DNA from 2 places in the Rhodovastum atsumiense genome. Region 2 is predicted to be linked to the other one. Evidence: riboswitches for the same ligand, from Rfam matches in the RefSeq annotation. Region 2 holds a riboswitch; the other holds the start of a gene.

Region 1 (4,237 bases), 2.5 Mb from region 2:
CGACATGATGCCGACATGGCGCCGCCCCGGCACTGTCTTGCGCTCACCGGGGGCGTGGCCCTGCACCTCGGCGCTCGGGCTTTCCACCCGCAGATATTCCGCGGGATAGACGAAGCGGCTGCCGTCATCGAAATCCACCTCCAGCCGCTTCTCGGCACGCAGGAGGCGGATCTCGGTGGGGGTGGGCATCAGACCTCGTCGAGCCGGCGGGCTTCGTCCGGCAGCATGATGGGAATGCCGTCGCGGATGGGATAAGCGAGGCCGGCGGCGCGGCTGATCAGCTCGTTGTGGGCACGGTCATACTGCAGGCCCTGCTTGGTCACGGGACAGACCAGGATCTCCAGCAGCCGCGGGTCGACCGGCGCGGGCTGGGCAGACTCGGTCGTCGAAGCGGTCTCGTCGGCCATTCGTGTCACTCCGGCGCCGGGCATCAACTGGCCCGCGGGCGGGCCGGCGCCGAATCCGCCCCCGGGGCATGGGTATCCATCACCAGCAAGGCGGCCAGCGCCGCGGCACGGTCGTCAGGCGTCTCTGCTTCCAGCAACGCCTGCTGCTCCGCCGGCTCGAACGGGCAGACCATGCACAGCGTGGTCACCAGCGTCTCGTCCGGCATGCGCTCGATCGCCTCCCAGTTCGCCTCGAAGCCACGGCGGCCGAAGAAGGCCCGCAGGGCGGCGAGCAGCGCGGGACGGTCGAAGCGGGGCATCGGCGCGGCGGGGTCGAGATCGGCGGCGAAACGGACCAGGTCGGCGCGCACCCGCCGGTAGCCGCGGCGCGGCGCCAGTTCCTCGACCACGGTGAAGCGCAGCAGCCCGGTGAGCGTGACCAGGTACCGGCCGTCATCGGTCTCGCTGAAGGAAGACAGCCGACCGAGACAGCCGATGCGGTAGAGCCCTGGCCCGCTCGGCCCGGTCGGCAGCAGGGGGTCGGGCTGGATCATCCCGAAGATCCGCCCGGCCGCCAGTGCGTCCTCGGTCATGGCGAGGTAGCGCGGCTCGAAGATGTTCAACGGCAGCCGCCCCCGCGGCAGCAGCAACGCGCCCGTGAGCGGGAAGACGGGGAACTCCGTCGGCACGTCCTCCAGCCGCGGGCGCGGGTCGTCCATGTCAGCTGAACAGGATCGAGGACAGCTTGCGCCGCGCCGCCGTGGTGGCGGGGTCGTCGAAGCCCCAGGCCTCGAAGAATTTCAGCAACTGCAGGCGCGCGGCGTCCTCGTTCCAGCCGCGCTCGCGGCGGATGATCTCCAGCAGCGCGTCGGCGGCCTCCTCGCGTCGCCCCATGGCGTTGAACGCCGTGGCGAGATCATAGCGTGCCTGATGATCGGCCGGATTGGCGGCCAGCCGGGCCTCGAAGGAGGAAAGCTGGTCGCGCGCCTTGCGGCCCTCGGCGGCCAGGGCGAGCGCGCTGCGGGCGCCGGCGACCTCGGCATGGTCGGCGATCTTCGGCGGCACCTGCTCGAGCGCCTGCTGCGCCTGGTCTTCCTGGCCGAGCGCCATCAGCGCCCGGATGATGCCGCCCCAGGCCTCCGGGTTCTCCGGCTCATCGTGCAGGGCGGCGGAGAACAGCTCGGCCGCCTCCTGGGCGCGGCCTTCCTCCAGCGCGGCCTTCGCCTCGGCGATCAGGTCGGCGCCGGGCATCGCGCCGCCAGCGAGCTTCAGCAGCGCCTCGGCGAAGCGCTTCACCTCCGATTCGGGGACGGCCCCCTGGAACAGGTCGGCGATCTGGCCCTGCCAGAAGGCGGCGACCGTGGGCACCGACTGCAGCGGCAGGCCGAGCTGAACCAGCTGCTGCACCAGGCCGCGGTTCTTGTCGATGTCGATCTTGACCAGCTTCAACCGGCCGCCGGCCTGCCGCACGACCTTCTCGAGCGCCGGGGTGAGCTGCTTGCAGGGCCCGCACCAGGTGGCCCAGAAATCCACGAGCACAGGAACGGTGCGGGACGCGTCGATCACGTCCTGCATGAAGGTCTTCTGATCGCCGTCGATGATCATGGCGTCGCCGGAGGCGCTACCGGCGCCGGCCTGGTTCTGCCCGATGATAAGGTCCATGAAGGGCGTCCTCGCCTTAGATCCCGTCTCGTTTGGGTATAGATGGCACAGCCGGTCCGGGGCACAACCCGGCCGAGGCGGCAGGAGTCGCCGAAATCGCGACGCGGGGCAAGGCGGGGGGACGATCCGATTTTTACGGCGGACCCCCCTTGCAATTGCCGCGGAAGCCGAATAGAAGGCCGACCTCCGCGGACGACGCGGCTGGGGCGCGGGCGTAGCTCAGGGGTAGAGCACAACCTTGCCAAGGTTGGGGTCGAGGGTTCGAATCCCTTCGCCCGCTCCAGTTTTCCAAGACAGTGCAGGCTGTTATATCAGCCGACACAGCACCTCGGTGCTTGCACGTCTGGATGATGTCCACCTCAGAAAACGTGATCGGCGCGACCAGTGCGATGGTATGCGGTCCTCACGCTTGTGGCTGATGCCCACTCATGCGCAACGACGTGCGCCCTGCCCGTCTTTGTGGCGCCTGTCTTGCGACCATGAATGGTCACGCGCTCGTGTCTCGTCACCGGCACACATGGTGTGACTGCCGGAAGGTCGCATGAACGCGCGAGCGCACGCCGGGTTGCAGGTTTGTAGTCCGCACATGACCCCCATGCGATTTCATCCGTGGGTCCATACCGTCCCCCCGCATCTCCATGTCGAATCCAAAACAGGCAGCGAGGTCGGGTTGCCGCGACAGGGGGCACCTCAGCCAGGCCGGAAGTTGGAAGCGCGGCACGGTGTGGGCACGATCCCCTGAAGTGGCGTGGCTTGTCACATTCCAGCAAGTCCGGTATCCAGCGAGAGTCGGTTTCCGCAAGGAATTAATAGGGAATCCGCTGTGGCCCCAGGGTCACGAAACGGAACTGCCCCGCAACTGTAGGCGGCGAGCCCGGTCCAACATGCCACTGGGAGCAATCCCGGGAAGGCCGGACCAGGCGATGACCCGCTAGTCAGGAGACCTGCCGGCGCGCGTAACCTTCCGGCCGGCGAGGGATCCGGGGAGAAGATGTGGATGCTTTGCTTGCTGTGCCGACCTTGGCGATCCGTGGTCCTGCGCCTCAGGCTTGTCGTGCGTCCGCACCATGGCCCTGCCTTTTCCGGCTTTCATCACGATCGGAGAAGCGAGCCATGGCCCCTCTGCGCCTCGCCGTCGCCACGGCAGGCTTTTGCCTGCTGCTGTCTGCCGCCCAGGCTGAACCCACGCAGTATCCGCTGAATGTCGGGAATTGCGGGCACACGCTGACGTTTCCCGCAGCACCACGGAACGTCGTGACGATCGGGCAATCGGTCACCGAAATCCTCTACGCCTTAGGGGTCGGCGACCACATGGCCGGCACCTCGCTCTGGTTCAACGACGTGCTGCCTGCTTTCAAGACGCAGAACGACCAGGTGCCGCGGCTGGACAACAATGCGCCGAGCTTCGAATCGGTTATCAACAAGCGCCCCGGCCTGGTGGCGACGCAGTTCGAGTGGATGATCGGCCCGCAAGGCGTGGTCGGTACGCGCGAGCAGTTCCACAAGCTCGGGGTTCCCACCTACATCATGCCTTCCGACTGCGAAGGCAAGAACAACCAGGTCGGGGCTGACGGTACCCGCACCGCGCCCTTCACCACAGACACACTCTACAAGGGCATCACCCAACTGGCGCAGATCTTCGACCGGCAGGATCGCGGTGCGGAACTGGTCGCCGATCTGCGCAGGCGTGAGGCGACGGCCATCACACGTGCCAGAGCCCTCGGGCTGACGGATGCCTCGGCGGTGTTCTGGTTCTCCAGCGCCGACCTGGATCTCGATCCCTATGTTGCCGGCCGGAAGGGCATCCCGGCTTACATGATGGGGACACTCGGCTTGCGTAACGTGGTCCAATCCGACGAAGAATGGCCCACCGTAGGCTGGGAGACCATCGCGCGCGCCAACCCTTCGGTGATTGTCATCGCGCGCATGGACCGTCGCCGCTTCCCGGCCGATGACTACGAAAGGAAGCTGGCTTTCCTGCGCACTGATCCGGTGACGAAGGAAATGGCAGCGGTGAAGGGCAACCGCATTGTCATCCTTGATGCGCACGCCATGCAGGCCACCATCCGCCTGGTGAGTGGGCTGGAGACGCTGACGGAGGCGATGGCCCGGCTCAGGCAATGACGGCTGGCCTGATGCGCCCCCTGGCTGGCCTGATCGGTCGGGTGATGCTTCATGGCATTTGGATC
Region 2 (4,237 bases):
GCTGCCCGCGCCCTCCACCAGTACCAGGTCGGCCTCGGCGGCGAGGCGCTCGTAGCTGTCCACCACCGCCGGCATCAGCCCGTGCCGCATCTGGTGATAGATGCGGGCCGGGCAGTTGCCGAGCACCCGGCCACGCAGCACCACCTGCGAGCCGATATTGGTCTGCGGCTTGAGCAGCACCGGATTCATGTGAATCGAGGCCGGCACCCGGCAGGCCCGCGCCTGCAGCGCCTGCGCCCGGCCGATCTCGCCGCGCGCCTCGGCCGGGGCGTCGGCATCACGCACCACGGCGGCGTTGTTGCTCATGTTCTGCGCTTTGAACGGACGCACCACCAGGCCGCGCCGCGTGTAGGCGCGGCACAGCCCGGCCACCAGCATGCTCTTGCCGACATCGGAGCTGGTGCCCTGGATCATCAGGGCGCGGGCGCGTCGCGGCAGGGAGACGGTGCGCGGGGTGAACACGATCGGGGCGAGCTGGTCGGTCATGAAGGATCCGGTTGCGGGTGCGAGGAATCGGGGGCAGGGGGCATCAGCGCGACAGGTACAGGATCACGCGTGCCAGCGCACGCCAGGCGCGGAACCAGGAATCGGGCGGATTGCCCGGACACGGGAAGCGGAACGAGGTCCAGATCGGGCGGTGCTGCTGCCGGCAATCATCCTCGGGCCATGGAAGCATCGCGTTCATGTTGCACCTTTCGCGGGGCGTTGCCCCGGGCCCCACCAGGGGGCTTTGCCCCCTGGACCTCCACCAAGGGCTTCGCCCTTGGAACCCGATCTTTCTGTGCCGCGCAGCGCTTTTGGGGTGCAGGGGCCTTGTGGCCCCTGCCGGGTCCAGGGCAGAGCCCTGGCCTTTCTTGTTTCCAAAGCAGCCATCGCCTCACTCCGCCATTTGCTGGTCGCCGCCACCGCAGGCACGGATCTGCGCTGCCGCCGCCGCGGTGGTGGCGGCTTCCTGCTTGCGCCGGGGCGCGTTTTTCCAGGCTGCCGCCGATGCGGTCACGGTGGCCCCGGCGACGTCGCGGCGATCGTCGAAATGGAAGTCCACCTTCTTCTTCGACTGCGGGCCCCAGTAGCCGAACCGGCCGAGGTCGTAGAATTTCCGTTCGAACGCGCTCTTCAGATAGGCCTTCAGGCAGCCGAGCAGATATTTCCGCCGGTACGGGTCGCGCTGCCACGGATAGGAGAACAGCGACTTGTGCATGTAGAAGCGGCGGTAGTTGTGCATCACCCGGTCGAGCAGCTCGCCGCGCTCCATCGCCGCCGGCTTCATGATCGGGGTGACAAAGTTGTATTTCTCGAAGTCGAACACCTCGACCTTGTCGCCAAGCTCGCGGAACAGGTCGGAGAACGGCCAGGGGGTGAACATCGACCAGTTGGCCATGTCCGGATTCCAGTCCATGACCATCTGGTAGGTTTCTTCCAGCGTTTCCGCCGTCTCGTTCTCCAGCCCGACGATGAACTGCGCCTCGGTGACGATGCCGTTCTGGCGCAGCAGCGTGATCGCCTTCTTGTTGTCGGCGACAGTGGTTTCCTTGTTGAACAGGTCGAGCTTGAGCTGTGCCGCCGCCTCGGTGCCAAGCGAGATATGCACCAATCCGGCCTTGCGGTAAAATGGCAGGTCGGCCTCATCGCGCAGCACGTCGGTGACACGCGTGTTGATGCCCCACTGGATCTTGTCGGGCAGGCCGCGGTCGATCAGTTCCTGGCAGAACTCGACGAACTTCTTCTTGTTGATGGTGGGCTCTTCGTCGGCGAGGATGAAGAAGCCGACGCCATGGTCGCGCACCAGCGTCTCGATCTCGTCCACCACCTTTTTCGGGTCGCGCACGCGGTAGTCGCGCCAGAACTTCCACTGGCTGCAGAAGCTGCAGGTGAAGGGGCAGCCGCGCGCGAGGTTCGGCGTCGCCACCGGCACGCCGAGCGGGATGTAGATGTATTTCTTCCAGTCCAGGATGCTCCAGTCCGGGACGATGGTGTCGACATCGCGGATCGGCGGTTCGGCCGGGGTGGCGATCACCTGGGCGTCCTCGCGGTAGGCGATGCCGTTGACCTGGCCGCGTTCGGTCGGCCAGCGTCCCTGGTCGACCGCGCGCACCAGGTTCAGCAGCACCGCCTCGCCCTCGCCGCGGATGATCGCGTCGATCCAGGGCGCTTCCATCAGCACCGGCTGGTACATGAAGGTCGGGTGGATGCCACCGAGCACCGTGATGACGTTCGGATGCACCTCCTTGGCGATCTTCAGCACCCGTTCGGCGGTGTAGATCGCCGGGGTGATGGCGGCGGTGCCGACGATGTCGGGCGTCTCGGCGGCGAGCATGTCCCGCAGGGCTTCATCGGAGATGTCGTCGTTCATCGCGTCGATGAAGCGGATGTCGGCGTAGCCGGCCGCCTTCAGGTAGCCCGCCAGATAGGCGGCCCAGGCGGGCGACCACTTGCCGGCGATCTCGGCACCGCCGGAATGGTAATTGGGATGGATCAGCAGGATCCGCATCGATGGCCTCCGCGCCAATGCGCCGCACCGCACCCGGCACGGCGGAGGGCAGGCCGTTGGGCGCCGCCTTTGGCTCCCACCGGTCCGAACCAGTGTCGGTCACGCCGGATCGTCACGGAGACGGGGTGGAGAGGGAGCGTCTGCGAAAACCGGAACCGTCAGGCCCGTTCCAACGCAGTCGCACCACCGGGACACCCCGCCCGAGGACGTTCGACGGCCGTGGCAGGTCTCCTGGCTTGCGGGTCGTCGCCTCCGTCCTGGCCTTCCCGATGCCGTTCCGGCACCAGTGACGCAAATCGGATGATGGCTCGCCGCTCACAGTTGCGGGGGCAGCTCCGGCATGGTCGGCAGACGCACCGGATTCCCTCTTAGCTTCTGCTTCCGGCAGATGGAAACAGAAGAACCACGACACGAAACCCGTAGCTTTCGACAGGGCACTTTGTCAAGTGAGCAAGCGTGTGGCGGATGAAATCCGCTCTACGTGCTACGTGCCTGCGTCAGAAGGTGATGGTGCTGCGCAGCCCGAAGATGGCGGCGTCGCCGATGCGCTTGGTGGGATCGAGCGGATCGGGCACGCCGCCGGCCGGGCGGAACACGTACTGGAAGTCCGGCTGCACGATCAGCCATGGCGTGACCTGCGCCTGGTAGGTCAGTTCCAGCACCGTCTCGCTGTTGCGGATCGGATAGGACGCATCGGTGAAATACGTCACGTCGCGATCGTAGCGGCGGGCCTTGGCACCGATATGGGCATAGCCGATGCCCAACCCGATCGTGTCGTTCTCGCGGGCGGGGATCGCCCCCTTCCAGGTGACGCCCACGTTCATGAAGAAGTTCACCGGATTGCGGTCATTGGTGGTGCCGGTGATGCGGCCGAACACGCCGATGCCCTGGTCCTTGGTGCCGGGCTTGCGCCAGACCATCTGGTCGGCCACGGCATAGAGGCTCCAGTTGTTGGTGCGGCCCAGCGCCACCCCGCTGCTCGACGGATCGGCGAGCAGCAGGCCGTCATTGGCATAGCGCTGGTCGGAGAACTGGTTGGAGTTGTACCAGCCACCGACCTTGTAGGTGCCGGGAAGCCCGGTCGCGTCCTCGCCGCCGTTGATGCTGTACTGCACCTCGCCGATGACGAAGACGCCGCGGTTCAGGGTGAACGAGGTGCCGGAGGGGTTGCGCACCTGCGGATCCGGATTCTCCCCGACCGGGGCGGGGTCGCCGCTGTAGACGCCGAGCAGGACAGCGAGATCCTCGCGCGGCTTCACCTTCAGCCGCACGCCGGGGGTGGCCAGCGGATAGGCCGGGCCGCCGGAGGGCAGGTCTACCGCCGCCAGGGTCGGCCAGCCGAACGATGCATTGATGAACAGCCCGCCATACTGGGAAACCTGGAATTCCTGGTCGGCCGCCTGCTGGCCGACGCGCACCGAGACGCGGTCGTCGAACAGCGCCTGCTCGTACCACAGCTCGAACAACCGGGTGGCGCGGGTGGCCTCGATGCCGCTGACGGTGTTGATGTTGCCGATGTTGTTGGAACTCAGGCCACGGCCGTGGATCTGGTAGGCGCTGGCGTTGAAGGTGCCGCCGGGCAGGCCGAACGCCTTCCCGGTATCGACCTGCACCCCCATCAGCGTGGCGCCCTCGTAGACCGCGCCCTGGCGGAAGCCGCCGCTGACATTGCCGAGCACCTCGCTGGTCTCCTGCAGGGTCAGGGTGACGCCGGCATCCTCCAGCCGGGAGCGCAGCCCGCCGGGA

Evidence for each region. Region 2 has a riboswitch for cobalamin ahead of bchE (magnesium-protoporphyrin IX monomethyl ester anaerobic oxidative cyclase). Riboswitches for the same ligand answer to the same signal wherever they lie in the genome.
Region 1: linked by a shared signal. The riboswitch ahead of NBY65_RS13000 (ABC transporter substrate-binding protein) and the one ahead of bchE (magnesium-protoporphyrin IX monomethyl ester anaerobic oxidative cyclase) in region 2 are both predicted to bind cobalamin.

The regions. Positions count from the first base shown of each region.
Region 1 covers NZ_OW485601.1:2,864,031-2,868,267, reverse strand. The annotation lists gene NBY65_RS13025 (gamma-butyrobetaine hydroxylase-like domain-containing protein) at 1-189, opposite strand, end outside; gene NBY65_RS13020 (Trm112 family protein) at 189-407, opposite strand; gene NBY65_RS13015 (LON peptidase substrate-binding domain-containing protein) at 431-1,105, opposite strand; gene NBY65_RS13010 (thioredoxin family protein) at 1,107-2,048, opposite strand; tRNA gene NBY65_RS13005 (tRNA-Gly) at 2,257-2,331, shown strand; cobalamin riboswitch at 2,822-3,014, shown strand; gene NBY65_RS13000 (ABC transporter substrate-binding protein) at 3,162-4,172, shown strand; gene NBY65_RS12995 (FecCD family ABC transporter permease) at 4,169-4,237, shown strand, end outside.
Region 2 covers NZ_OW485601.1:5,404,255-5,408,491, forward strand. The annotation lists gene NBY65_RS24340 (cobyric acid synthase) at 1-414, opposite strand, end outside; gene NBY65_RS24345 (hypothetical protein) at 530-685, opposite strand; gene bchE (magnesium-protoporphyrin IX monomethyl ester anaerobic oxidative cyclase) at 878-2,491, opposite strand; cobalamin riboswitch at 2,696-2,914, opposite strand; gene NBY65_RS24355 (carbohydrate porin) at 2,989-4,237, opposite strand, start outside.